One region of the uncultured Pseudoxanthomonas sp. genome, then DNA from elsewhere that is predicted to be linked to it. Evidence: riboswitches for the same ligand, from Rfam matches in the RefSeq annotation. Region 1 holds a riboswitch; the other holds the start of a gene.
What was found. A riboswitch is a leader RNA that binds a small molecule or an ion and turns the genes downstream of it on or off. The one in region 1 is predicted to bind cobalamin.
Positions count from the first base shown of each region.

Region 2: another riboswitch for cobalamin. It lies ahead of Q0907_RS11765 (ribonucleoside-diphosphate reductase subunit alpha); the one in region 1 lies ahead of btuB (TonB-dependent vitamin B12 receptor).

Region 1 is NZ_CANMLQ010000005.1:272,975-287,290, reverse strand. Features, by position in the region: gene Q0907_RS14015 (sulfite exporter TauE/SafE family protein) at 1-64, shown strand, start outside; gene cydD (thiol reductant ABC exporter subunit CydD) at 73-1,752, shown strand; gene cydC (thiol reductant ABC exporter subunit CydC) at 1,749-3,455, shown strand; gene Q0907_RS14000 (helix-turn-helix domain-containing protein) at 3,534-4,298, opposite strand; gene Q0907_RS13995 (DEAD/DEAH box helicase) at 4,699-6,063, shown strand; gene queD (6-carboxytetrahydropterin synthase QueD) at 6,126-6,482, shown strand; gene Q0907_RS13985 (phasin family protein) at 6,638-7,030, shown strand; gene bioD (dethiobiotin synthase) at 7,141-7,809, opposite strand; gene Q0907_RS13975 (TMEM175 family protein) at 7,814-8,539, opposite strand; gene Q0907_RS13970 (GAF domain-containing protein) at 8,622-9,107, shown strand; gene Q0907_RS13965 (TfoX/Sxy family protein) at 9,104-9,472, shown strand; cobalamin riboswitch at 9,681-9,902, shown strand; gene btuB (TonB-dependent vitamin B12 receptor) at 10,027-11,892, shown strand; gene Q0907_RS13955 (hypothetical protein) at 11,934-12,410, opposite strand; gene dinB (DNA polymerase IV) at 12,533-13,603, opposite strand; gene fabA (3-hydroxyacyl-[acyl-carrier-protein] dehydratase FabA) at 13,817-14,316, shown strand, end outside.
Region 2 is NZ_CANMLQ010000004.1:158,918-173,233, reverse strand. Features, by position in the region: gene Q0907_RS11810 (hypothetical protein) at 1-205, shown strand, start outside; gene Q0907_RS11805 (alpha/beta hydrolase) at 349-1,254, opposite strand; gene Q0907_RS11800 (ATP-binding protein) at 1,281-2,546, opposite strand; gene ompR (two-component system response regulator OmpR) at 2,543-3,262, opposite strand; gene Q0907_RS11790 (hypothetical protein) at 3,456-3,980, shown strand; partial or broken gene Q0907_RS11785 (hypothetical protein) at 4,216-4,332, shown strand; gene Q0907_RS11780 (sterol desaturase family protein) at 4,387-5,250, shown strand; gene Q0907_RS11775 (VOC family protein) at 5,325-6,689, shown strand; gene Q0907_RS11770 (hypothetical protein) at 6,746-7,306, shown strand; cobalamin riboswitch at 7,372-7,594, shown strand; gene Q0907_RS11765 (ribonucleoside-diphosphate reductase subunit alpha) at 7,867-10,218, shown strand; gene Q0907_RS11760 (ribonucleotide-diphosphate reductase subunit beta) at 10,450-11,469, shown strand; gene Q0907_RS11755 (acyl-CoA thioesterase) at 11,641-12,057, shown strand; gene Q0907_RS11750 (serine hydrolase domain-containing protein) at 12,138-13,403, shown strand; gene Q0907_RS11745 (hypothetical protein) at 13,471-13,788, shown strand; gene purU (formyltetrahydrofolate deformylase) at 13,808-14,316, shown strand, end outside.

The DNA of each region.
Region 1 (14,316 bases):
GATGCGGCATCCCGCGCTGCACGGCGTGCTCGCCGCGCTTGGCTGCCAGCCACTACCGGCGTGAGCGCACGGATGAAGGACGCGCCCGCGGGCGCGACGGCAAAAGCACGCCTGGCGTCGCTCGGCGGGATCGCCCGTACCCCGTTGCGCGCCGCTTCTGCCTGCGGCGTCACCGGCGGCGTACTCGTGCTGCCGCAGGCCGCCCTGATCGCGCTTTGCCTGCAGCGCGCGCTCGTGGACGGCGCCGCTCCGGTCACGCTGCTGGCCCCGCTGGCCGCGCTGTTGGCGACACTCCTGCTGCGCGCAGGTCTGGGGTGGACCAGCCGGCGGCTGGCCGACCACGCCGTCGAGCGCATCCGCGTGGACCTGCGCGCCCGCGTCGCGCGCGGACTGGTCGCCCGCGGACCGGTGTGGGTGCGCTCGCAGCAGAGCGGCGCGCTGGCCGAACGCATGGGCACGCACGTCGATGCGCTGGAGGGGTACTTCGGCGGTTTCGTGCCGCTGCGCGCCGAGGTTGTGGCCGTGCCACTTGCGATCCTGCTGGCGGTGTTCGTGGTCGACCGCGCCGTTGGCCTGGTGTTGCTGCTGACGATGCCGTTGGTGCCCGTCTTCATGATGCTGGTCGGCTGGGGCGCGCAGGCGGCGAGCCAGCGCCAGCTGCAGGCGCTCACTCGGATGGGCGGGCATTTCGCAGATCGGCTGCGCGGGCTGGGACTGATCCGCCTGTACGGGCGCGGAGAAACCGAGCTCACGGGCATCCGCGCCGCGGCCGAGGAACTGCGCGTGCGCAGCCTGCGCGTACTCCGCATCGCCTTCCTCTCGTCGGCGGTGCTGGAGTTCTTCGCCTCGCTCAGCGTGGCGATGATCGCGCTGTACCTGGGCCTGACCTACCTCGGCATGCTCGACCTGCGCGATACGTCCCTGAGCCTGGGCGTGGGGGTGTTCTGCCTGCTGCTGGCACCGGAGTTCTACGCGCCGCTGCGGCGGCTGGCCACGCACTACCACGACCGTGCGGCCGCCCTGGCGGCGATGGATGAGCTCGCGCTGCTGCTGGACGACCCTGCACGCCCAACGTTGCACGCTACTTGCGGAGCGGTGCCAGCACGTCCCGGATTGCTGGTCAGCGCGCACGGCGCCGCACTGCGCCATCCCGCCGCCACGCACGATGCGCTGCACGACATCACGCTGCACCTGCAGCGCGACCAGCACATCGCGCTGACAGGCGCCAGCGGTGACGGCAAGAGCACGCTGCTGGAAGCCTTGGCTGGCTGGCTTCCCGCGCACGCGGGCACCCTGCAGCGTGCGTCCGGCCTGCGCATCGGCTATGCACCGCAACGTCCGTTCCTGTTCGCCGGCACGCTGCGCGACAACCTGCGCATGGCGCGACCGGACGCCAGCGATGCCGACCTGGAGCGGGCGGCCGGCGCGGCGCAGGTCATGCGCTTCGCGGCACGACTGCCGGACGGGCTGGACACGGTGATCGGCGAACGCGGCTTCGGGCTGTCCGGCGGCGAGGCAAGGCGCGTCGCCCTGGCGCGCGTGTTCCTGCACGATCCCGACCTGCTGCTGCTCGACGAACCCACCGCCTTCCTTGATCCCGATACCGAAGCCCGCGTGCTGCGCGCGATCACGCAGTTCGCACGCGGACGCGCGGTGGTGATGGCCACCCACAGCGCGGCGGCCCAGGCCGCGATGACCGGGAGATGGCATGTCCGCGGCAGGCGCTTGCAGGTGGAGGAGGGAACACCATGACCGCACGCCCGGAGAAGGACGCGGACACGCTGCGCAGCGTGCTGGTGGCGCACCGACCGCGCATCGCCCTGTCCATCGGCTTGCTGCTGCTGACACTGCTGGCAGGCACCGCACTGCTCGGGCTGTCCGGGCATTTCCTCACGGCAGCCGCGCTGGCCGGAAGCGCCGCGATCGGCTTCAACTTCTTCGGGCCGTCGGCCGGCATCCGAGCGCTGACCTTCGTGCGCATCCTGTCGCGCTATGGCGAAAAACTGCTGGGCCACGATGTGACGCTGCGGATCGCGCGCGACCTGCGCGGCTGGTTCTTCGCCCGCGCCTTGCCGCTGGCGCCGCTGGGCCTCGGACGCTATCGGATCGGCGAACTGATGGCGCGGCTCATGGCAGATATCGATGCGGTCGACGGCCTGCTCGTCCGGGCGGTCGGCCCGTTGCTCGCGGTGCTCTCGCTGTGCCTGATCGCAACCGGGGTGGCCACCGCCGCCCTGCCGGCTGCAGGGCTGGTGCTGGCGACGGCGCTGGCATCGATCGCCGCGCTGGCGCCCTGGCTGTCCGTGCGCAGCGCGGCCGCACTCGAAGACCAACGCGCGGCTGCGCGCATGCGCCTGCGCGCAGCCGTGCAGGAAGGCACCGAGGGCCAGCAGGACCTGGCGGCGATGGACGCCACCATGGCATGGCTTGCAGCACTGGATACGCGCAGCCGTGACGTCGCCCGCTGGGAACTCCGGCGCAAGCAGCGGCTGGCGCTGGCGACGCTGGCACATGGCGTGGCGACCGCATTGACGCTGCCGACGATGCTCTGGGTGCTGTTGTCGGCCGTGCACGCGGGACGCATCGGTGCCGCGGCAGCCGGTGGCCTGTTCTTCATGACGGTCGCCGTACTGGAAGCCTGCACGGCGATCGCACCGGCGTGGCAGGCCTGGCGTGCGGCCGCGGTCGCCGCGCAGCGGCTTCAGCACGTGGTGGACGATCCGACCGCGACGGGCCGCGTGACCACCGGCGCGCGAACCCCGGCCGCATGCGGTGCGCTGCAGTTGGACGACGTGTCATTCGCCTGGCCGGGCTCGACGCGACGCTTGCTCGACGGCGCGCAACTGCATGTCGCGCCCGGCGAACGCGTGCTGGTGACGGGCGACAGCGGAGAAGGCAAATCCTCGCTGCTGGCGCTCGTACTCGGATTGCAGGCACCGCAGGCGGGGAGCGTGTTGTTCGCCGGCGACGAGGTGGCGTCGCTGGACGCGGCGCACTGGCACGCGCGCATCGCCTGGCTGCCGCAGGATGCCCCGGTGTTCTCCGGCAGCGTGCGCGAGAACCTGCGCCTTGGCGATCCCGATGCCGATGATGAGCGGCTATGGCAGGTGCTTGGACAGGTGAAGCTGGACACCCGCTTCCGCGAGTCCGGCCTGGCCACCTGGGTGGGCGAGAACGGCGCCACGCTCTCGGCTGGCCAATCGCGCCGACTGGCCCTGGCGCGTGCCCTGCTGCGCGACGCCCCCCTGCTGCTGCTCGACGAACCCACCGAGGGCCTCGACCAGGACACGGCCGATGCGCTGATGCGCGACGTCGCCGCAGCCTGCGCAGGCCGCAGCGTACTGATCATCAGCCATGCGACGCTGCCGGACGGCGTGGTGGATACGCGCTACCGGTTGCGGAATGGGAGACTGGTACGGGAACAGCCCATGCCGTCGGATGTGGCAGCGACGTAAGTCGCGATAGGGCTTTCCCGGTGCGCCTTCGCGACTTACGTCGCTCCCACAACCAGCGCCCCTCACATCCCGAACCCCTCAGGCCCGCGCTTCGGCCAACGCGTCCAGGCGCTCACGCTTGAGCAGCCGCACGTGGTGCGGATCGTCGGTGGCGATGCTGCCTTCCTGGCGCAGGCGGGTGAAGCTGCGGCTGACGGTCTCCACGGTCAGGCCCAGGTAGTCGGCGATGTCCGTGCGCGTCATCGGCAGGATCACTTCGCTGTCGTCCTGGCCCTGCCGCCGGCGGCGCTGCGCCATGTCGACGAGGAAGCCCGCCAGCCGCTCCATCGGATTGAGCCGGGCGAGGGCCATCAGGTTGCCGCGCGTGGCATCGAGTTCCAGGCAGGCGCGCTCCAGCAGTTCGCGCTCGAGCTCCGGATGGTCGTGGCACAGGCTGCGCATGTCGGCCATCGAGAACTCGCACAACGTGCTGTCGGTGATGGCCTCGATCGTGTGCTTGTAGTGCGAGGTACCGGAGAAGCCGATGAAATCGCCCGGCATCAGGAAGCCGGCCACCAGCCGGCGACCATCCGGCAGCAGCCGGATGCGGCGCAGCGCGCCCTTGGTCACGGTGAACACGCCGCGCCGCGGTTCGCCTTCGCGCACCAGCGCTTCGCCCGCCTTCAGCCGCGCATCATCGGCCAGCGCCTCCATCGCATGCGCCTTGGACACCGGCAGGGCCGCGCAGACGGCCAGGTGCCGCACCAGGCACCCGCTGCAGCCCCGGGCTGCCTGGCACACGACGCCTTCGGCGGGCGGACTGGCCACCGGGGTGTCGTTCTGGCGCAGGATGCGAAGGCTCATGGCGGCGGCTTCTCGGTCTTCCCGGGGGATGATACGCCTGACAAATCAAGGTTTCCGGCCGTGCGACAATCGGTCGCAGACGCGGGTTTCAGCCTCCGTTCCCCCATTCAGCCCCGGATTCGGGTACAGTGCGCGCCGCTTGCCTGCGGCCGTTCGTTTCCCCGATGGTCCGCCGGCGCAGGGAATTCCCCGCGAGTTCCCGCGCCCGCCCCGCTCCGACTTCTTTCGTTGCGCAAGCTCGGATCCGCCGTTTTTGGCGCCTCCGCACCCCTTCTCGCAGCGCGGTTTCAGGGAACGCTTCGAGTCACGGTCTTGCCGCATTCCGCGCGTCTTTCGCTGCCGCACATCGCTGTGCCGGCGTGGCGTGCGTGTCCGGCCGGCCGGCTTTGGAGCTTCGACAATGACGTTTGAACACCTGGGCCTTGCGCCCGCCCTGCTGCGCGCCCTCGACGAACAGGGCTACACCCAGCCCACGCCTATCCAGGAACAGGCCATCCCGCTGGCCCTGGCTGGCCATGACCTGCTGGCCGGCGCCCAGACCGGCACCGGCAAGACCGCTGCGTTCGGCCTGCCGCTGATCCAGTACCTCGCCACCACCCCGCAGGAAGTCGCCGCCCGCGGCCCGCGCAAGCCGCGCGCCCTCGTGCTGACCCCCACCCGCGAGCTCGCCGTGCAGGTGCACGACAGCCTGCGTGGCTACGGCAAGTACCTGCGCATTCCCAGCACCACGATCTACGGTGGCGTCGGCATGGGCAACCAGCTCGACGCGCTGCGCCGTGGCGTGGATCTCGTGATCGCCTGCCCGGGCCGCCTGATCGACCACCTCGAGCGCCGCAGCGTGGATCTGTCGGGCATCGAGGTGCTGGTACTGGATGAAGCCGACCGCATGCTCGACATGGGCTTCCTGCCGTCGATCAAGCGCATCCTGGCCAAGCTGCCCAAGCAGAACCGCCAGACCATGCTGTTCTCCGCCACCTTCGCCGAGCCGATCCGCGAACTGGCGCTGGAGTTCATGCACGACCCGAAGCAGATCCAGGTCACGCCGAAGAACACGGTGGCCGAGACCATCACCCACCGCGTGCATCCCGTCGATGGCAGCCGCAAGCGCGACCTGCTGCTGCACCTGCTGGCCAAGGATAGCCGGCTGCAGACGCTGGTGTTCGCCCGCACCAAGCACGGCAGCGACAAGCTGGCGATGTTCCTGGACAAGAGCGGCATCAAGACGGCGGCGATCCACGGCAACAAGTCGCAGGGCGCCCGCCAGCGCGCGCTCAGCGACTTCAAGGCCGGCCGCATCAACGTGCTGGTCGCCACCGATATCGCGGCGCGCGGCATCGACATCGACCAGCTGCCGCAGGTGATCAACTTCGACCTGCCGATGGTGGCCGAGGACTACGTGCACCGCATCGGCCGCACCGGCCGCAACGGATCGACGGGCGAGGCGATTTCGCTCGTCGCCCAGGACGAAGCCAAGTACCTGCGCGCCATCGTGCGCATGCTGGGCCGCGATGTGGACCTGCGCGACGTGCCGGGCTTCGAGCCGCAGACCCCGATCCGCTGGGGCAACAGCGCACCGGGCAAGGCCGAACAGCCGGCCGGCGAGCGTACGCCGCGTCGCAACGGCCCGCAGAAGCATGCGCGTCGCCCGCACAGCGAAGCACCGCGCCACGCCCACGCAGGACCGAAGAAGCACAGCAGCGGCCCCCGCCGCGACGGTGGCCGCAACGGCGGTGCCCGCCAGGGTCAGTCGCGTCCCGCCCGCTGAGTCGAACCCGACGCGCGGCACACGATCCGTGCCGCGCGTTTCCCCGTTTCCGGAAACGCCGCATGGACATCTTCAAGGTCTTCACCATCGAAGCCGCTCACCGGCTTCCTCACGTGCCGGAAGGCCACAAGTGCGCGCGCCTGCACGGCCATTCGTTCCGCATCGAAGTGCACCTGTCCGGCCCGGTCGATCCGCAGGCCGGCTGGGTGATGGACTTCGCCGACGTGAAGGCCGCCTTCAAGCCGATCTACGACCGGCTCGACCACCATTACCTCAACGACATTCCGGGTCTGGAAAATCCGACCAGCGAACAGCTGGCGGCATGGATCTGGCGCGAGGCCAAGCCGGTGCTTCCGCTACTGAGCGCCATCGTGGTGCATGAAACCTGCACCTCCGGCAGCCGCTACACCGGCGACTGAGGCGTGGAACCGGTTTCATACCAGTCCCTACAAGCGTTTGATTTTTAACGGCTCCTGACCGTTCGTCGGATTTCCATACGGCTATTATTGCACTGCAGCATGGACGCAGCTATGCTGCGTCGCAACAGATGGGAATCCCCTTTCAGGAGCACGCCATGAACACCCAATTCAACGAAAGCTTCAGCCAGTTCACGCACCAGTTCGCCGCGGCCGCATCGCGCGCCAACCGCCTGGCGCTGGAAAGCGCCGAGACCGTGTTCGGCGTGCAGCTGAAGACGTTCGAAAAGAACATCGACGCCACCACCTCGTTCTTCGGCGAGCTCGCCGAGACCCGCGACCTGGACGGTTACAAGAATCTGTGGCCGAAGGGCCTGCAGGTCGCCAAGGACAACGCCGAGCGCATGGTCGCCGCCAGCCAGGAAATGTTCGGCCTGAGCCTGAAGACCGGTGAAGCCTTCGGCCAGCTGGTGAAGACCCAGTTCGAAACCGCGACCGACAACGTCCAGGCCTCCGTGGCCAAGGCGACCAAGGCCGCCAAGGGCAAGTAAGACCCGCCCCGGACGTTCGCGTCCACCCTTTATTGCGCGGGTCCCCTCCCTCCGCGCAGCCGACCCGGTAGCCCCCACGCTGCCGGGTTTTTTATTTTTCGGCCCCGCGCCTAGAAAGGAAGCGCGATGTGCCGGCTGAGCGTGCCGGCGTCGATTTGCGGCGCATGCGGCAAGCGTCCCCAGCACGGCACCGGCATGCGCGCGGACAGCAGGGCGAAGTTTTCGTCGCGGCGCGCCATCTCCGGATCGACTTCGTTGGCGATCCAGCCCACCAGGCGCGCGCCGTCGTCCTGGATCGCGCGCGCACTGAGCCGTGCATGGTTGATGCAGCCCAGGCGCATGCCCACTACGAGCACCACCGGCAGGCGCAATTCCTGTACCAGGTGGCGTTGGTCCAGCGTGCCCGTCAGCGGTGCGGCCCAACCACCGACGCCTTCGACAAGCACCACGTCGGCCAGCGGATGCAGGCGCTCGAACGCGGACACCAGAACGCCCAGCTGCACGTCCACGCCGGCGTCGCGCGCGGCGATCTCCGGCGCGAGCGGCGCAGGCAGCGCATAGCGGTTCACATCCTCGTAGGGCGGCACGGGATCGCTGGCGGCCTGCAACGCGAGTGCATCCTCGTTGCGCCAGCCGTCCGGCGTGGCCTCGCAGCCGCTGGCGACCGGCTTCATGCCCACGGCACGCCGGCCGCGCGCACGGAACGCATGCAACAACGCGGCGCTGGCAACGGTCTTGCCCACGCCCGTGTCGGTACCGGTGACGAACAGCCGGTCCATTCGCCTAGCCCTCCACGCGCTCGGGCCAGCGGCGTTTGCCCCAGCGCTGCCCCCCCACGTGGACGATGCCGGTGAACGACAGGAGGAAGTAGACGCTGCCCGCCATGGCGACCTGCCAGGAGCGCGCGTGCTCGCCCAGCAGGCAGGCGATCAGTACCGACAGCAGACCCACGCCGACGAAGTACGCATGCGAGGCGATTTCGCCAGCGGCGTTCGCGGCGGCCTCGCCATCCAGACCCAGCCGCGTGCGTGCACGCCAGGCCAGCACGTACAGGCCGCCGATGCAGGCCGACATCGACGCGAACGCGAGTCCGTAGAAGGTGAACATGAAGGCGAGCGGGCGCGCGCCATTGGCATCGGTCAGCGGCATCGGCAGCCAGCCGCCGGTGATCCACGCGAAGAAGGTGCCCAGCAGCAGCCGCAGCGGATACACGTAGACCAGCACCAGGAACACGAGAAGCAAGCTGAGCAGCGTGGCCGGCACCGTGCCGAGGCGGTAGCGACGGCTCCAGCGCACGTGCGCGTACCAGAACATCGCCACCATCGCGAAACTGGCGGCGAAGGCCGGCACGTTCTTCAGCGCCTGCTGCAGCGCTCCGATGCTGTCCGGGATGCGGTCCACGGAGATGACCAGCAGGGTCACCGCGAACGCGAAGGCCGCATCCACGAACGCCTCCAGCCGGGTCACCCCGTGGCCGCGCCACCCGGCTTCATCATCGCCCGCGTTCATGCCCACCCGTGTCCCCGTCAGGGTTGCCGATGGAATGCATCATATCGGTCCACCGCGAGAGGCCGGGAGTAGAATCGACGGCATGTCATTCGCCTCCCAGACGCTCACCGGCAGCAAGCCGGAACAATACGCACAGCTGGCCGACCAGGCCCGCGCCCTGTTGGCCGGCGAACCGGACCGGATCGCCAACGCCGCCAACCTCGCCGCGCTGCTGTACCACGCCCTGCCCGACTTCAACTGGGCGGGCTTCTATTTCTTCGATGGCCGGGAATTGGTGGTCGGTCCGTTTCAGGGACTACCAGCCTGCGTGCGGATCCCGTTGGACAAGGGGGTCTGCGGAGCCGCCGCACGCACCCGCCAGACCCAGCGCGTGGACGATGTCGAGGCCTTTCCGGGCCACATCGCCTGCGATTCCGCATCGCGCTCGGAACTGGTGGTACCGCTGGTGAAAGGGGACGAACTGGTCGGCGTGCTCGATCTGGACAGTCCCCGCCTGGCGCGCTTCGATGCCGACGACCAGGCGGGCATGGAACGCATCGCCGCCATTTTCGTGGACTCGCTGACATGACAGGCACCAAGCTGCGCAACATCGGCCCCAAGTCCGCCGCCTGGCTTCGCCAGGTCGGCCTGCGCACGCAGGAGGACCTGGAGTCGGTCGGCGCGGTGGAAGCCTTCATCCGGGTGAAGCGTGCGGGTTTCCGACCCAGCCTCAACCTGCTCTACGCGCTGGAAGGCGCCCTGCTGGACTGCCACTGGCAGCAATTGCCCGAAGACCGCCGCGCGGAACTGCTGGTGGCCTACGATGCGGCCGCCGCCCTGCTGCCACCGCCACGCGGTCGTCCCGCCGCCGGCCCGGTGACGACCACGCACACCGAGCGCGAGGAAGACGCGGGTCCGTCGCTGAACCTGTTCGATTCGCGCGGCGACGACTGACCGCGACAATTCGCGTCATCTCGGATCCTGCACGCCACCTGCCTGCGACGCAAAGAAGCAGCGGAGCACGCTCGGCTCTATGCGCCTCCTGAAAGCAACCCTCGCGGGTCTTCCTGTCGTAGCGTCGAGCTTGCTCGACGCCAGACCGTCCGTTGGCGAAAAGCAGCGGAGCAAGCTCCGCTCTACGTGGCGGGCGGACGCTTCCCGTATAATGCGCGCGCTTTCAGGTGACCCAGGCATTCCTGCCACGGGTTGAAACGGGAAGCCGGTGCCCCGCGCAAGCGGCATTCCGGCGCTGCCCCCGCAACGGTAGGCGAAGACAGCCTCGGCATCGGCCACTGTGCGTCCAACGCATGGGAAGGCGCCCCGGCAGCGTGCATCGCGCACGCCTTCGCAAGCCCGGAGACCGGCCTGGAAGTCCACTGGTTGCGATGCGGAGGGCGTCGTGGCGTGCCGCGCCGCCGCTCGTCTGCCGCGCTGTCCGCAACGTTCCCTCTCCGTCATCGCGACTCCACGCCGACAATGCGCGCGGGGCGCGCGATGGAGTTGTTCCGATGCAGAGCCGTACCCTTTCCTCCCCTTCCCTGCTGGCCTTCGCGGTCGCGATGGCGCTGCCACTCGCCGCGCAGGCGCAGGACGCCACCAACCTCGACGAGATCGTCGTCTCCGGCACGCGCACCGAGGTGTCCGTCGAAGACAGCCTGGTCCCGGCGCAGGTGATCGGCCGCGAGGCGATCCAGCGCAGCCAGGCGCGCTCGCTGGGCGAGCTGCTGCAGGGACGCGCCGGCATCTCGATCGCCAACCAGGGCGGCGCGGGCAAGATCACCACGCTCAATCTGCGCGGTGCCGAATCCGACCACGTGCTGGTGCTCGTGGACGGCGTGCGCATGGGTTCGGCGACCGCCGGCCTGCCCGCGCTGCAGGACCTGCCGATCGACCAGATTGATCGCGTCGAGATCGTGCGCGGCCCGCGCTCGAGCCTGTGGGGCTCCGAGGCCATCGGCGGCGTGATCCAGGTGTTCACCCGCCGCAACACCGGCAAGGTACGGCCGAACGTCCGCATCGGCGTGGGCAGCGACAGCACGCGTGAAGCCAGCGCCGGTATCGGCGGCGGCATCGGCCGCGGCTGGTTCGGTGCCGACGTTGCGTATACGCGCACCGACGGCTTCAACGCCTGCCGCGGCACCAGCGGGGATGCCGCAAACCCGTTCGGTGCCGGCTGCTTCGCCGACGAACCCGACCGTGACGGCTACCGCAACACCTCGGCCAGCCTGCGCGGCGGTTACGCGTTCACCGACACGCTGACGCTGGAAGCCAACGCGCTGCGCGCCGACGGTGAGAGCGAGTTCGACGGCAGCTTCACCAACCGGTCCGAAACCGTGCAGCAGGTGTTGGGCACCAAGCTGCGCTACGCGCCTAGCGACAAGGTCAACCTGCTGCTGAGCCTGGGCCGCAACGACGACAAGTCCGACGACTTCCATGACGATGTGCCGTCCGGCTACTTCGAGACGCGTCGCTACGTGGCATCGGCGCAGGGCGACTTCACCGTGGCCACCAACCAACTGCTGACCGCTGGCATTGACTGGCAGGACGACAAGATCGAAAGCGCCACCGCCTTCGACGCCACCCAGCGCGACAACCTCGCCGGCTTCGTCGAATACCAGGGCCGCTTCGGCGCGCACCAGCTGCAGGCCAGCGTCCGCAACGACGACAACGAGCAGTTCGGCAACCACACCACCGGCAGCCTGGGCTACGGGTTCGGGTTCGGCAACGGCCTGAAGCTGACCGCCAGCGTGGCCACCGGCTTCAAGGCACCGAGCTTCAACGACCTGTACTATCCGTTCTTCGGCAACCCGGACCTGAAGCCGGAAGAGTCCGAGAGCGTCAACCTCGGCATCGCGCAGTACGCGGACACCTGGAACTGGACGTTCAACGTCTACCAGAACAAGGTGGACCAGCTGATCTCCTACGACGCGGCGATCTTTCTGCCCAACAACATCGACGAAGCCCGCATCCGCGGCGCGGAGTTCACCGTCGACATCGCGGTCGCAGGCTTCGACATCGCCACGCAGCTGAGCCACACCGATCCGCGTAACCGTTCGGCCGGCTTCAACCATGACAACCTGCTGGCACGCCGTCCGCGCAACACCGCGCGCATCGACGTGGACCGCGCGTTCGGCGCGTTCCGCACCGGCGTGACGTTCAACGCCGCGGGTGAGCGCTACGACAACCTGGCCAACACCGTCCGCCTGGGCGGCTACAGCACGCTGGACCTGCGCCTGGAGTACGCCATGGCGCCGGCATGGACGCTGCAGGCGAAGGTGGGCAACGTGTTCGACCGCGAGTACGAAACGGTCGCCTGGTACAACCAGGCAGGCCGCACCTATGGTCTCAGCCTGCGTTACCAACCGCAGGAGTGACGTCGCTTCCGGTGGCCCGCCTCCGCGGGTCACCGGCGCGTTCAGTGCAGAGGCCCGGTGCGGTGTCCGTACACGGGAATGCTGCCGTCGCCACGTACCGCCCGCAGCGTGTGCACGAGCTGGTGATACGTGGATGCCAATTGCGTGAACAGGTCCGCATAGGCGCTGCGCCCGCTGTCGGCCACCCCCTGGTAGGCGCCACGACCGAGGTCGACGAAGTACTCCACGCTCACGCGGCGCCGCTGCGCCAGCGCGGGAAACAGGCCCGCGATCAGCAGGCAGCGGTCGCCTACATCGCGCAGGGCATCGCTGCGTGCGCTGCCGACGCGCAGCTGCGCGTCCAGCCATTCCAGCGCCTGTGTGCGCGCCAGCAGGTGTCCGTCGCGCTGGTGCCGCAGCAGCACGAAGACCAGATAGCTCTCCTGCGCCTCGTCCAGCGCCTGTCCGCAGCGCGAACACGCCTCACGCACCAGCGCCTGCCACAGCTCGGCCGCAGAACCCTGTCGAATCGCGTCCATCTTCCGCCTCCCCTCAGGCCAACGACGCCGAGACTATCGCCGACGCGCGCGACGTGCTGGCAGACGCGCGCAGGGACTGCCAACGGGCAGCCGCCGCGTGCACAAGCACCCCGTGACCGGCATCAAGCGACGGTGTCGAACAGCCCTGGCTGCGTGGCGACCTCGTCGCGGTCGCGGAAACCCGACAGGCCTACGCCCACCAGCCGGTAGCGCGTCGCGGCAGGCAGGTCCACGCGCTCGCGCAGGGCCATCGCGATGTCGATGAACTCCTGTTCCGACGCCGGCGGCGCCTCCGGCGTGAAACTGCGGGTGAGGATGCGGAACTGGGACGTCTTCAGCTTCAGCACCACGGTCCGGCCCACGCGCTCGGTCTTGCGGCTGGCCTGCCACGCTTTTTCCGCGATGCGGACGATGTGCGGCTCCAGTTCCGACAACAGCAGGTCGGTGGCGAAGGTGTCTTCGGAGGAGATCGACTGCACCGGCTGGTCGGGCTCGACCGGGCGCTCGTCGATGCCGCGCGCACGCCGGTACAGGCCGCCACCGAAACTGCCGTAGCGTGCTTCCAGTTCATGCTGCGTGTACGCACGCAGATCGCCGACGGTACGGATGCCGTCGGCATTGAGCTTGCCCTGCATCACCTTGCCCACTCCGGGGATGCGTTCCACCGGCAACGGCGTCAGGAAGGCTTCCACCTGATGTGGCCGCAGCACGAACTGTCCGTCCGGCTTGCGCCAGTCCGACGCGATCTTGGCGAGGAACTTGTTCGGCGCCACGCCGGCCGACGCGGTGAGCCGCGTTTCTTCGCGGATCTGCGCGCGGATGGTCTCGGCCACGGCAGTGGCGGTCGGCAGGTCGGTCTTCGGCGCGGTGACGTCGAGATAGGCTTCGTCCAGCGAGAGCGGTTCGACCAGGTCGGTATGGCGGAAGAAGATCTCGCGCACCTGCCGCGACACCGCCTTGTAGCGAACGAAATCGGGCGGCACGAACACTGCCTGCGGGCACAGGCGTTCCGCGCGTACTGCCGGCATCGCCGAGCGCACGCCGAACACGCGCGCTTCGTAGGACGCCGCGCACACCACCGAGCGCTCGCCGCGCCACGCCACCACCACCGGCCGCCCGCGCAGCGACGGATCGTCGCGCTGTTCCACCGACGCGTAGAACGCGTCCATGTCGATGTGGATGATCTTGCGCATCACGCGATGATATCGGCCGCCGTACGCGATCGCATGGATGCGCGCGGAAACGATACGGTCGCGTGTGGAGATGCGGACAATGTGCGCGAAACCCTTGCCGCAATTGCGTTGCGCGGATGGTACGGCGGCGTATGGAAAAACCCGGTTGATTTGCATCAAGACAAGCGTATGCACATGTGTGCATTATTTGCGCTTCGCAGAACGGACGATGCAATGAACGCCCCCGCTTCCTTCTCGCGCGACCAGCTGCTGGCCAGCGCGCGCGGTGAACTGTTCGGCCCCGAGAGCGGCCGCCTCCCGAACGACCCGATGCTGATGTTCGACCGCATCACCGAGATCCGCCAGGATGGCGGCACGCATGGCAAGGGCATGGTGCGAGCCGAACTCGATATCCATCCGGACCTGTGGTTCTTCCAGTGCCACTTCCTCGGCGATCCGGTGATGCCTGGCTGCCTGGGCCTGGATGCGATGTGGCAGCTGACCGGCTTCTTCCTGACGTGGATCGGCGCGCCCGGCCGCGGCCGCGCACTGGGTTCCGGCGAAGTGAAGTTCACCGGCCAGGTGCTCCCCACCGCCAAACGCGTGAGCTACGAGATCGACATCAGCCGCGTGGTCAACCGCAAGCTGGTGCTGGCGGTGGCCGATGGCCGCATGCTGGTCGACGGCCGCGAGATCTACACTGCGCGCGATCTGCGCGTGGGCCTGTTCACGTC
Region 2 (14,316 bases), on a different contig from region 1:
CCGTGCCAGCGACGCTGCGATGAGCCATTACCAGTCGGTCGATGCCTATCGGTCGGTGCGCAACGAGCGCTGCATCGCCATCGACCTGCTGGTCGCCGGCACCCGCCCAGAGGTCTACGACCCGCCTGCGACGCCGCCCTTCGACGAAGCGATGGCGCGTGCGCGGTTGCAGGAGGCGCTAGGTGCAGTGCGGATCATTCGCTGACGGCTTTTCCACTCTCCACCACCACAGGGACGAGGACCGGCGCGAGGGGGAAGCGCGGCCTCAGGTTCTTGTGGGAGCGACGTAAGTCGCGATCGGCGATCGGTAAAGCCCCATCGCGACTTACGTCGCTCCCACGCCGAGCACTACTGCAGATGACGCCGTACGAACGCGTCAACGGTGTTCGTGTAGTCGGTCGGCAACCCGAGATTGCGATTCACCTCGCCATGCGAGAGATCCTCCGGCAGCACCTCCATCGCCACGCCCAGCGCCTTCCCCTTCTTCGCCATCGCGCGCCCCTGCGGGCATGCGTCCTGCCGCCGCGACGAGCAGACGAACAGCATCGGCACCGCGTCGCGCGTGAGCTGGTGGTAAGGCGAGGCGGCGATCCAGTCGGCCGGATTTCGGCCGAACGCTGCATCATAGATGCGCGGCAGTGGGGGCTTCTTCATCGTCAGCGGCACGTCGAGCGCGCCGCTGTCGAGCGAGACCACACCGCGCGGACGGGCGGCCCCCGCGTCGCGCCACAGCGTGGACGACGCACCCACCAGTGCGGCGAGGTGCGCGCCGGCCGAGTGGCCCATCAGCATCACGTTCGCCGGATCGGCGTTCCATGACGGCGCGCGCTTCTGCACGTCGGCCAGCGCGCGCGCCACATCGCGCGCCTGATCCAGCGGCGCGGTATCGGGACGCATGCGGTAGTTGATCGAGACCAGCACATAGCCTTTCGGCAACCAGTACGCCGCCTTGTTCTCGACCACGCCCGGGTTGTCCTTGTTGCCGTTGGCCCAGCCGCCGCCGTGGACGAACAGGATCACCGGCGCGCGTTGCGGTTGCGCGGGAAGGTAGACGTCGTAGCGTTGGCGCGGATCGTTGCCGTAGGACACATCGCGGACGGCGCGTGCGCCGGCCGGCAGCGTCGGCGCACGCGCTGCGGGCTGGCGCGACGCATCGCGCATCTCCTGCAGGCGCTCACGGAAGGTCTGCGCGGCCAGCGGCAGCACGGCGAACAAGGCACAGGCCAGCAGGCCGGTACGGAACAGCGTCTTCATCGCATCACCTCGTGGGGACGTCCGGTTCAACCCGCGCGCAGCACCAGCTGGGCGCGCAGGCCGTGGGGGGTATTCGGCAGCAGGCGCAGTTCGCCGCCGTGCTGGCGCGCCACGCGGTCGACGATCGGCAGGCCCAGGCCGCTGCCGCCGCCCGCCTGGTCGTGGACGAAAGGCTGGCGCGCGCGCTCGGCCGCTTCGGCGGAGAGGCCGGGGCCGCCATCGGCCACCTCGACCACCCAGGCCAGTCCTTCTGCCCACAGCTGCAGCGACAACGGCAACGCGCCATGCCGCTCGGCGTTGACCAGCAGGTTCTCGACCGCGCGCAGCAGCGCCATCGGCTTGCCGGGCAGCAGGGCGTGCTCGGGCAGGTCGACGCGCCATGCTTTCGACGCTGCGGCAACCGCATGCCGACAGATCGCGGCGAGGTCGACGGTCTCGCTGCCCTCGTCGCGGCCATCGCGCGCGAACGCGATGAACTGGCCGAGGATGGCGTCCATCTCGGCGATGTCGCGATGCATGCTGCGGGTCAGTTCCGGATCGGTGTCCGGCACCATCTCCAGGGCGAACTGCAGGCGCGTCAGCGGCGTGCGCAGGTCGTGCGAGATGCCGGCCAGCAGCAGTGCGCGCTCTTCCGCCGCCGCGCGCACGTCGCGGCTGGCGTCACCCAGCGCCTGCGCCAGGTCCGCGACCTCGCGCGGGCCTCGTGCATGGACCGGCGGCGGTGCATCGCCCCGCACGATGGCCGGCGCGGCCGCGGCGAGCTGGCGTAGCGGTTGTACGAGCCGACGGGCGAAGTACGCCGCGGCCAGCCAGACCAGCACCACGCAGCCCACCAGCATCAGCACCGAGAAGCGGCGCATGCCGGTACCGGGGCGGTCGTACGCGAACGACACCCACAGCGGTTCGCGCGTGGCGGGTTTCAGCCAGATGACGCGCAAGCCGCGGCCGGCGTCCATCCGCAGTTCGCGACCGTCGCCCAGCGTGCCGACGGCCTGCTCGCGCAGTTCGCGCAGCAAGGGGGCGAAGCGCGGCCGGGCATCGGCGGGCGGCGTGCTGCGCACCTCCAGCCCGGCCGCCCGCAGCTGCGCGACCGTGCGCGCATGCGGCTGGTGTTGGTCGAGTGCTTCGACCACCTCGGCGAAGCCCTGCATCGCGCGCAGCAACTGGTCGGCGGCAGGCCGCGTGGCGAGCTCGCGGCCGAGCAGGACCGCCAGCACGCCCGCACCGATCAGCACCAGGGTGATCACCAGCGCCAGTTGGCCGAACACACTGCGGGGCAATGGCGACCTCATGGCGTGGCCTCCGGCGGCACGAACACATAGCCCACGCCCCACACCGTCTGGATCAGGCGCGGCTGGCGAGGATCGTTTTCCAGCAGGCGGCGCAGGCGCGCGATGGTCACGTCCATGCTGCGTTCGAACGCCTCGTGCTCGCGGCCGCGCGCCAGGCTCATCAGGCGGTCGCGGCTGAGCGGCTGGCGCGGATGCCGCAGCAGCACCGACAACACCGCGAACTCGCCGCTGGTCAGGCGCAGCAGCACACCGTCGCGGGTGAGTTCGCGCCGGCCCAGGTCGAGCGTGAAAGGCCCGAACACCACCTCGCCGCCGTCGGCCTGCGGTGCACCGGGCACCGGACGCGTACGTCGCAGCACCGAACGGATGCGCGCCAGCAGCTCGCGCGGGTTCACCGGCTTGGGCACATAGTCGTCGGCGCCGATTTCGAGCCCGACGATGCGATCGATCTCATCGCCCTTCGCCGTCAGCATCACGATCGGCGTCGCGTCGCCCTGGCCGCGCAGGCGGCGGCACAGCTCCAGGCCGTTTTCGCCGGGCAGCATCAGGTCGAGCACGATCAGGTCGAAGTGGCCGCGATCCAGTGCCTGCCGCATCTGTGCGCCGTCGCCGGCGCCGCGCACGTCGAAGCCCTGCGATTGCAGGTAGCGCTGCAGCAGCTCGCGCAAACGCACGTCATCGTCGACCAGCAGCACACGGGGCAGGGCGTCTTCCATGGAGCCACTATCGCCCGCCGCCGCGACGCCCGGCAAACCCCGCCGACGGCCTGTTTGTAAGCAGATGTTTCGAGCGCGGCCGGCAGACACATCTGCTGTCAACCGCGACACACCTTCCCGCGTTGCCCGCCCTACCGTGGCCCTGCCGCTGTTTCCCCATGCGGCCATCCCGCACCCCAACGAGGATTCCACCATGAGCAAGACCCCGCTCCTGATCGCCGCCACCTTCGCCCTGTGCGCCAGCACCCTGTTCGCCGACCATGCCGAAGCCCGCGAGCGCAGCCGTGCCGTGCAGCGCACCGCACAAGGCGGCAATGTCGCAGTCGAGCGCAGCAATGCGCGCTTCGACAGCCAGCGCCAGCGCAGCTGGCAGGCCGACGGCCAGGGCAATGCCACTGCCGCACGCAGCGGCGCCATCAGCGGTGCCAACGGCGGTAGTGCCGGCTACGACCGCAGCGCCTACCGCAATGCCGATGGGAGTGCCGGCCGCCAGGGCAGCGCCTACGCGAACGGACCCAACGGCGGCACCGCCAGCACCACCGGCGGCATCAGCCGCGATGCGGACGGCAACGTGACCGGCGCACGCAACACCACCGCCACCGGCGCGAACGGCAACAGCTACACCGGCAGCACCACGGTATCCGGCGGCACCGTGTCGCACACGGGCACCTGCACCAACGCCAGCGGCGAGACCATCGCCTGCCCGCGCGGCCACTGACGACCACACCTTTCTGCAGGCGCGACGGCAGGCACCCCCTATGCCGCATGGACGCCCTCCCACCCGTCGCGCCTGCACCTTCCTTCACGTCCTGGAGAACGCCATGTCCCGAACCATCCTGCTTCCCTTCGCCACCGCCCTGTCGGTGTTCTCGCTGGTGGCGCCGGCCCACGCGCAGCAGCGCACCCTGACCGACGAACAGAAAGCCACGCTGCAGGAACGCCTCAAAGCCGCCGATGCCAACGGCGACGGCCTGATCGACAAGGCCGAGGCCGACGCCAAGCTGCCGCGCATCGCCAAGCGCTTCGATACCCTGGATGCGAACGGCGACGGCAAGCTTTCGCCCGACGAAATGCGCGCAGCGGGCGAGAAGCTCGCCGAACGGCGCGGGCGGTAGGGCCGCGCCATGGACCGCATGCGCGTCTTCGTCGGACTGCCGCTACTGGTGTTCGCGCTGATCGCGGCGATGGAAGCCGCGTGGCTCGCGCGGCGAGGTGTGCGCTACGACTGGAAGGGATATTGGGCGTCCTTCGGCGATGCCGTGGGCCGCGCCCTGACGGGCTTGGTGATCCAGGGCGGCATCGTCGGCGTGCTGCTGTTCGCGATCCGGGAGTTCCGCGTGACCACGATCGCGATGGACCAGGCGTGGCACTGGATCGCGCTCTTCCTCGGCCAGGAGCTCTGCTACTACGCGATGCACCGTGCCGACCACCGCGTGCGATGGTTCTGGCTGAACCATTCGGTGCACCACTCGGCCGAGCAGTACAACCTGTCCACCGCCTACCGCCTCGGCTGGACCAGCAAGCTCACCGGCGCGGCGGTGTTCTTCGGCCCCCTGGTCTGGCTGGGCTTTCCGGTGCCGTACGTGGTCGGCGCGCTGGCACTGAACCTGCTGTACCAGTACTGGCTGCACACCGAGTTGGTGCCGCGCCTGCCGCGCGCCATCGAGTTCGTCTTCAACACGCCGTCGCACCATCGCGTGCACCACGCCAGCAATCCGGAATACCTGGACTGCAACTACGGCGGCGTGCTGATCGTGTTCGACCGGTTGTTCGGCACCTGTCGCGAGGAACGTCCCGGCGTGCCGATCCGCTACGGCCTGGTGGAGCCGGTACACAGCTACAACCCGGTGAAGATCGCGTTCCATGCCTGGGTGAAGCTGGCCCGCGACCTGCGCCGTACGCGTGGCATCAGGCAGGTCGCCATGACGCTGTTCGGCCCGCCCGGATACCTCCCGGGAAGCGGGAAAAAGGTTCGCCAGGGGCACTGAGAGTGGCCCGGGCGGGCGCGGGCGGCGACAATACGCGCCCCCGGCGGCCCCACGCCGCCCGCACGCAGAATCCCATGACCGCCTTCGTTTCGCCCGACCGCATCCGCGGCCTGTTCGCCCAGGCCATGTCCGACATGTACCGCGCCGAGGTGCCGCTGTATGGCGACCTGATCACGCTGGTCGGCGACATCAATGCCGACACGCTGCAACGCGATCCTGCGCTGGCCGAGCGGCTGCAGCGCACCAGCGAGACCGGACGCCTGGACCTGGAGCGCCACGGCGCGATCCGCGTCGGGACGCCGGCCGAGCTGGCGATGCTCGGGCGCGTGTTCGCGCTGATGGGCATGCACCCGGTGGGTTACTACGACCTGACCGTGGCCGGGGTGCCGGTGCACGCGACCGCGTTCCGCCCGCTGACGGAAGAGGCGCTGGCCGCCAACCCGTTCCGCATCTTCACCTCGCTGCTGCGGCTGGAGCTGATCGCCGACGCCGCGCTGCGCGCCGAGGCCGAAGCGATCCTGGCCCGCCGCGACATCTTCACCGCCGACGCGCGCGCGCTGGTCGCGCAAGCCGAACAGGACGGCGGACTGGACGACACCGATGCGCAGCGCTTCGTCGCCGAAGTGCTGGAAACCTTCCGCTGGCATGGCGATGCGACCGTCTCGCTGGAGACCTACCGCGCGCTGCACGGCCTGCACCGCCTGGTGGCCGACGTGGTCAGCTTCCGCGGCCCGCACATCAACCACCTCACCCCGCGCACGCTGGACATCGACGCCGCGCAGGCCGCGATGCTGGAACGCGGCATCCAGGCCAAGGCCCTGATCGAGGGTCCGCCGCGCCGTGCCGTGCCGATCCTGCTGCGCCAGACCAGCTTCAAGGCGCTGGAAGAGGAAGTCGCCTTCCCCGACGCCACCGGCACGCTCGTGCCCGGCAGCCACAGCGCGCGCTTCGGCGAGATCGAGCAGCGCGGCCTGGCGCTGACCCCGGCCGGCCGCGAGTTGTACGACCGCCTGCTCGCGCAGGTGCGCCAGGCGGGCGGCGCCGGCAACACGTCGGCCGACTATCCGCAGCGGCTGGCGGCGGCGTTCGCGGCGTTCCCGGATGACGAGACCACGCTGCGCCGCGAAGGCCTGGGCTACTTCCGTTACCGCCTGACCGACACGGGCGCCGCATTGCCGGCGGCCGAGCGCGCGGCGATGACGCCCGACGCTCTGGTCGATGCCGGTCATGCCGTCGTCGATCCGATCATCTACGAAGACTTCCTGCCGGTCAGCGCGGCGGGCATCTTCCAGTCCAACCTCGGCGGCGGTGAACAACGCGCGTACGACGCGCATGCCAACCAGGACGCGTTCGAAACCGCACTCGGCGCGAAGATCCACGACCCGTTCGCCCTGTACGCGCAGGCGCAGGACGCGTCGATCGCGGCGCTGCGCGGCTGAGTGCGGAAAGCTTGCGGAAACGCGTGCAAAGCGCACCATCCTTTGAAGGTATGAGAATGGCCTATCGCATCCCACGCTTCCTGTTCCTGGCAGCCCTGACCTGCTCGGCCGACGCTGCGGAAACGGGACCTAAGCCCGGGAAAGCGAACTCGGCACTGGCGGAAGAGCTTCTGAGCCTAGGACTGGCGCCGGACCTCACGCTCGGCGACTTGGGCAGGTATGCGGATCTGGACAGGAAGGCGGTCAGCACGCGCCGTTTCGGCGCCGGACGGATCTTCGATATTCCACCGAACCGCAGCGCGAAGGAGGTCGAAGAAGTATCCGTGCACCTAGCGGGTCGCGACAGGGATGGGATTGTCTCGGTGAGCTTCCTGCTTGAGGAAAAGACGGATAGCTGCTCGTCTGTCAGGGATTTCGCTCGCCGCCATAGGCTGGTGCCTCGCGTAGCGGGTGTTGCAGAACCCGATCAAGCGATGATCGCGTTCGAAGGCATCGTCAGCGGCTCACGTGTGGTCGCCATCCCGGAACAGGCGCGGCCGGCGTGCATCGGGGAGTTGGTGATTTCGCGCTCCGCAGAGGCAGGTGCCCGTCGGCGTATCCGACGCTCGGAACCGTGAAACCCGCGCCCCGCCAAGGTCTGCTGTTCCACACAACATTTGGTGTTGACGCTTCTGTATACCCCCACTATCTTGTGGCCGTCGGTTCCGGTGGTCGCAAGCCACGGGATTAAAACGGGAAGCCGGTGACGCGTTCGCGCCACTCCGGCACTGCCCCGCAGCGGTAATTGGGAACGAACCCGCCACACAGCACTGAGGCCCCATGCCTCGGGAAGCGGCGGACGTAGGAAGAAGGCTCGCCCTTCGCGCCCATGAGTCCGAAGACCTGCCGACAGCCGCGCGATGCACACCGCGCGGTGCCGGCCGCGGAATCTCCGGGGGGAGAGGGCTGGCGAAGCAGGGCGCCCGCAGTCCGTCTGCGCGGTCGCGTCTCCTGCGACGCCGCTTTCCCACTGTGATCCTCCATCCGGCCTTGCGCAGCCCCGCGAGGGACGGGCCGCCGCGTGCACCACGCATGGAGGAATCTCGTGACCCAGACCGACAGCGCCGTCGCCGACGCCGGCACCACTCCGTCCCAGAAGGACGCGTTCTCGCTGACCCCGCCGCCCACCGCCACCGCGATGAGCGTGACCAAGCGCAACGGCGGCCGCGAGCCGGTGGATCTCAACAAGATCGTGCGCGCCGTACAGCGCAACTGCGAAGGCCTGCACGCCATCGATCCGATGCGCGTGGCCACGCGCACCATCTCCGGCCTGTACGACGGCGCCAGCACGCGCGAACTGGACGAACTGTCGATCCGCACCGCCGCGCTGCTGACCGGCGAAGAACCCGAATACAGCCGACTGGCCGCGCGCCTGCTGGCCGCCTACATCGCCAAGGAAGTGACCGGCCAGGAGATCCATGCATTCTCGCAGTCGGTGACGCGTGGCCACGAGGTCGGCCTGATCAACGACCGCCTGCTGAACTTCGTGCAGACCAATGCGCGCAAGCTCAACGACGCGCTGGACGCGTCGCTCGACCTGCACTTCGACTACTTCGGCCTGCGCACGCTGTACGACCGCTACCTGCTGCGCCACCCGCACACGCGCAAGGTCATCGAGACGCCGCAGCAGTTCTTCCTGCGCATCGCATGCGCGCTGAGCGAGGACGTGCCGGAAGCGCTGGCGCTGTACCGCCGCATGGGCAACCTGGACTACCTGCCCAGCTCGCCGACGCTGTTCAACAGCGGCACGACGCACGAGCAGCTGTCGTCGTGCTTCCTGCTGGACTCGCCGCAGGACACGCTGGAATCCATCTACGCCAAGTACGGTGACATCGCCCAGCTGAGCAAGTTCAGCGGCGGCATCGGCGTGAGCTATACGCGCGTGCGTTCGCGCGGCTCGCTGATCAAGTCCACCAACGGCCACAGCAACGGCATCGTGCCGTGGCTGAAGACGCTGGATTCCTCGGTCGCGGCGGTCAACCAGGGCGGCAAGCGCAAGGGCGCGGCCTGCGTATACCTGGAAACCTGGCACGCGGACATCGAGGACTTCCTCGAACTGCGCGACAACACCGGCGACGAAGCCCGCCGCACCCACAACCTTAACCTGGCCAACTGGGTGCCGGACCTCTTCATGAAGCGCGTCGAGGCCGACCAGGAATGGTCGCTGTTCGATCCGCGCGTGGTGCCGGAACTGACCGACCTGTACGGCGCCGCCTTCGAGCTGGCGTATACGCAGGCCGAAGCGCAGGGCAAGGCGATGAAGACCACGTCCGCCCGCAAGCTGTACGGCCGGATGATGCGCACGCTGGCCGAGACCGGCAACGGCTGGATGACCTTCAAGGACAAGTGCAACGCCGCCAGCAACCAGACCCTGCGTGCGGGCAACGTCATCCACCTGTCGAACCTGTGCACCGAGATCCTCGAGGTCACCTCGGCGGAAGAGACCGCCGTGTGCAATTTGGGATCAATCAACCTGGGGCGCCATTTCGATAGCGATCCCGAGACCGGCCGCACCTGGTTCGATTTCGACAAGCTGGCCGAGACCGTGCGCCTGGCCGTGCGCCAGCTGGACCGCGTGATCGACCTGAACTTCTATCCGATCGAGACCGCGCGCCGCGGCAACCTGCGCTGGCGCCCGGTAGGCCTGGGCTGCATGGGCCTGCAGGACGTGTTCTTCAAGCTGCGCCTGCCGTTCGACAGCGCCGAGGCGCGCGCGCTGTCGGCGAAGATCGCCGAGACCATCTACTTCCACGCGCTGGAAACGTCGGTGGAACTGGCGCAGGAGCGCGGCCGCCATCCATCCTTCGCCGATACCCGCGCCGCCAACGGCGAGCTGCAGTTCGATGCCTGGAACGTGGTTCCGGAGAACGCGGAACGCTGGGACGCGCTGCGCGCGCGCATCAAGGAGCACGGCCTGCGCAACTCGCTGCTGATCGCGATCGCGCCGACCGCCACCATCGCCTCGATCGCCGGCTGCTACGAATGCGTGGAGCCGCAGGTGTCCAACCTGTTCAAGCGCGAGACGCTGTCGGGCGACTTCCTGCAGGTCAACCGCTACCTGGTGGACGAGCTGAAGAAACTGGGCCTGTGGACGCCGGAAACACGCGACGCGATCAAGCTGGCGGAAGGCTCCATCCAGGGCATCGCGCAGATCCCGGAAACGTTGCAGCAGGTCTACCGCACGGCGTGGGAACTGCCGATGCGCTCGCTGATCGACATGGCCGCCGACCGTGGCGCCTTCATCGACCAGTCGGCCTCGCTCAACCTGTTCATGGAAAGCCCGAACATCGGTGCGATGTCGTCGATGTACATGTACGCGTGGAAGCGGGGCATCAAGACCACCTACTACCTGCGCTCGCGCCCGGCCACCCGCATCGCCAAGACCACGGTCAGCAGCGCAGCGGTCACCGCGCCGCAGCGCGAGTACACGCCTACGGAGGCGATTGCGTGTTCGCTCGAGAACCCCGAAGCCTGCGAGGCCTGCCAGTAACCGCTCCCCCTGCGCCGGCTCCGGCCGACGACCCCTGGAACAGGAACACGGACGTTCCCGGCGCAAGGACGCGCCACCTTTCTTGATCGAGCCCCTCTCCCACCGGGAGAGGGGTTGGGGTGAGGGTACGGCGGCGTCACGACGTGTCGCCGCCGCTGCCTTTGCCGCACCCTCATCCGCCCTACGGGCACCTTCTCCCGGAGGGAGAAGGAACCAAGAGACCACCGCACCATGTCCGTACACCCCAAGCAGATGCTGCTAGACCCCGGTTTCGAACTGACGCTGCGCCCGATGCGCTACCCGCTGTTCTATGACATGTACCGCGACGCCATCAAGAACACGTGGACGGTGGAGGAGATCAACTTCCAGATCGACATCACCGACCTGCACTCGAAGATGACGCCGGCCGACCGCCACCTGATCCACCGGCTGGTCGCCTTCTTCGCCACCGGCGATTCCATCGTGTCGAACAACCTGGTGCTGAACCTCTACCAGCACCTCAACGCGCCCGAAGCGCGCATGTACCTGTCGCGGCAGCTCTACGAAGAAGCACTGCACGTGCAGTTCTACCTGACCCTGCTGGACAACTACCTGCCCGACCCGTCGGAGCGCTTCAAGGCGTTTGCGGCGGTGGAGAACATCCCGGCAATCAAGAAGAAGGCCGACTTCTGCTTCAAGTGGATCGATTCGCTGCAGGACATGAAGCGGATCGAGACGCGCGACCAGCGCCGGCAGTTCCTGCTCAACCAGATCTGTTTCGCCGCGTGCATCGAGGGCCTGTTCTTCTTCGCCGCGTTCGCCTACGTGTACTACTTCCGCTCGCGCGGCCTGTTGCCGGGCCTGGCCAGTGGCACCAACTGGGTGTTCCGCGACGAGAGCTGCCACATGGAGTTCGCGTTCGAGTGCGTGCGCACCGTGCGCGAGGAAGAACCGGACCTGTTCGACGACGTCATGCAGCAGCAGGTCTACGACATGCTCGAAGAAGCGATCGAGTGCGAGGTACAGTTCGCCGAGGACGTGCTGTCCGGCGGCGTGGCCGGCATCTCCACGCGCGACATGCGCCAGTATCTTCAGCACTGCGCGGACCAGCACTTCGCCAAGCTCGGCATGCCCAAGCGCTACGACGTGCGCAACCCGCTGCCCTTCATGGAGCTGCAGGACGTGCAGGAGCTGACCAACTTCTTCGAGCGCCGCGTGTCCGCCTACCAGCTGGGCGTGCAGGGCGAGGTCGGCTTCGACCACGCGTTCTGAGGCGTGACGATGGCTGACGTGGGAGCGACGTAAGTCGCGATCGCGGCAACGACACGTCGTCGTGGCATCCGAAGGGCGACGGGGTGCTTCTTTCGCCCTGTCGCGACTCACGTCGCTCCCACAGGGCCTGCGCTATGCTCCCGCCGGGAGTACGCGAACCGGAGCACCACCATGACCGAACTGGCCAACGCCGAAGCGCTCCCGACCGAGGCGCGCCTGCTGCACATGGTCTTCCCCGACCACACCAACCACCTGGGCACGCTGTTCGGCGGCCAGGCGCTGGCGTGGATGGACATGTCGGCCTTCATCGCCGCGTCGCGTTATGCGCGCACCACCGTTGTCACCGCACGCTCGGAACAGGTGGACTTCAACCAGCCGATCCACAAGGGCGACCTGGTCGAAGTGGTGGCGCGCGTGGTGAAAGTCGGCCGCAGCTCGATGAACGTGGACGTGGAAGTCATCACCGAGAACCTGCTGACCGGCGAGCGGAAGCTGTGCACGCGCGGCCACTTCGTGATGATCGCGCTCGATCCGCTGGGGCGGCCGACACAGGCGCCGCCGCTGCCGCCCGCCATCGCGCAGGACTGACCGGGCCTGCGCACCCGATGCGCGGGGTTCCGTATCGTCGTTCGTCATCCTTGTGCATGTGCCCTCCACGTGCAGCCGACATGACGCCGAATACCGCCCCGTCCTCCCCGCAGCGTCGCCGCTGGCTGGCCACGTTGGCCTCTGCACCGTTCATCGCCTGCGCGTGGCCGCATCTTGCGACCGCCGCCGCCTGCGACGATGAGGCGAACTGGATCCCGCCCGATGCCTTCCTCGCCGACCTGCCGCGACTGATGCAGGCGCTGCGCGTGCCCGCCATCGGCATTGCCGTGGTCGAGCGCGGCGAAGTCGTGTGGTCGCGCAACCTTGGCGTGCTGAATGCGGAAACGCGGACGCCGGTGGCCGACGACACGCTGTTCGAGGACGCCTCGCTCAGCAAGCCGGTGTTCGCCTATCTGGTGCTGCAACTGGCTGACCAGGGCGTGATCGATCTCGATGTGCCGCTGGTGCGCTATCGGCGGATGGACTACCTGGCCGACCATCCGTGGGTGGACCTGGTCACCGCGCGCGACGTGCTGCGCCATTCCACCGGCATGCCGAACTGGCGCAAGGACCCGGCCCACGAGAAGCTCGTGCCGGCGGTGAAGCCCGGCACGCGCATCGACTATTCGGGCGAAGCGATCTTCTGGCTGCAGCTGGTCGTGGAGAAGCTCACGGGTGAGAGCCTGGACGACTCGATGCAGCGCCTGCTGTTCGGTCCGGCCGGCATGCGCGACAGCAGCTATACGTGGAGCAAGGATCTCGCCGCGCGTTCGGTCTACGGCCATCGCGCCGTCGAGGACGAGGAAACCGGCATGCCGCCGCAGATGCTGCGCGACACCTGGAACGCGGCACAGACCGTCGCGGACCGCTGGGGCAAGCCGCTGTCCGCATGGCGTTACGAAGACGCAGAGCGCGCGTTGCCGGACGTGCAGGCCATCACGCCGAAGGGCCTGGTGAACTGGCCCGGCGACATCCTGGCCAACGCGGCCGCCAGCCTGCGCACCACGCCCACCGACTACGCGCGATTCATGGCGCTGATGGTGCGCGCGCCGCGCGCACCCTGGCAGATCAGTGAGGCGACGCGCCGCGCGATGTTGAGCAAGCAGATCGACGTGCCGGGCCGCTGGACCGACAAGGGCCTGGGCTGGAATCTTGAAAGCACCCCGCGCGGCCCGGTGTTCTACCACTCGGGCAGCAACGGCAACATCTTCAAGAATTTCGCCCTCGGCGATCTTGCCGGCGAGCGTGCGCTGGTCGCGCTGACCAACGGCGGCAGCGGCAACGTGCTGTACCGGCGCGTGGTACGTGCCGCGACGGGACACGACCTGCTGGCGTTCGACCTGTAGGCACGGCCACTGCGGGCCTGTCGACAATGTGCTAAACAGCGATCCTCACTGCCCCGGAGACGCTGCCATGGCTTTCCCCCGTCCGTCCCTTCGTTGCTTCTGTCGCAGCCTCGGCATCGTTGCCGGTTCCCTGGCCTTGTCCGCCTGCGTCAGCACGCCCGGCCCGCAGGTCGCCGGCAGCGGCAGCTGCCGCGATGCCTCGCTGGACTGGGCCGTGGGCCAACCGGCGGACGAAGCGACGCTGAAGCGCCTGTCGAGCGAGAGCGGCGCCGGTCTGGTCAACCCGATCGGCCCCACCACGGCCGTGAAGAAAGACACCCGCAACGACCGCCTGCGCGTTTACATCGACGCGCAGAACCGCATCACCGCCGCACGCTGCGAATGACACCCGATCCGAACCCCGCATGCGCCGCGACCATATCCTGACCCTCTCCTGCCCGGACACCACCGGCATCGTCTATCGCGTGAGCGGTCTCCTGTACGAGTCCGGCTGCAACATCCTGGATGCGCAACAGTTTGGCGACGACGAATCCGGGCGCTTCTTCCTGCGCGTGCATTTCGACGTGCCGGGCGCGGCCGAGATCGATGTGCTGCACGAAGGCTTCGCGTCGCTCGCGGAAATCTTCAACATGGACTGGCAGCTCCACGACGCCAGTCGCAAGGCGCGACTGATGGTGCTGGTCAGCAAGCAGGGTCACTGCCTCAACGACCTGCTGTTCCGCGTGCACAGCCGGCAATTGCCGGTGGAGATCGCCTGCATCGCGTCCAACCACGCCGACTTCGCGCCGCTCGCCCAGTCGTACGGCGTCGCCTTCCACCACCTGCCGGTCTCCGCCGAACACCGCGAAGAGCAGGAGCATCGCATCATCGACCTGGTCGAGCGCGAACGGATCGACCTGGTCGTGCTGGCGCG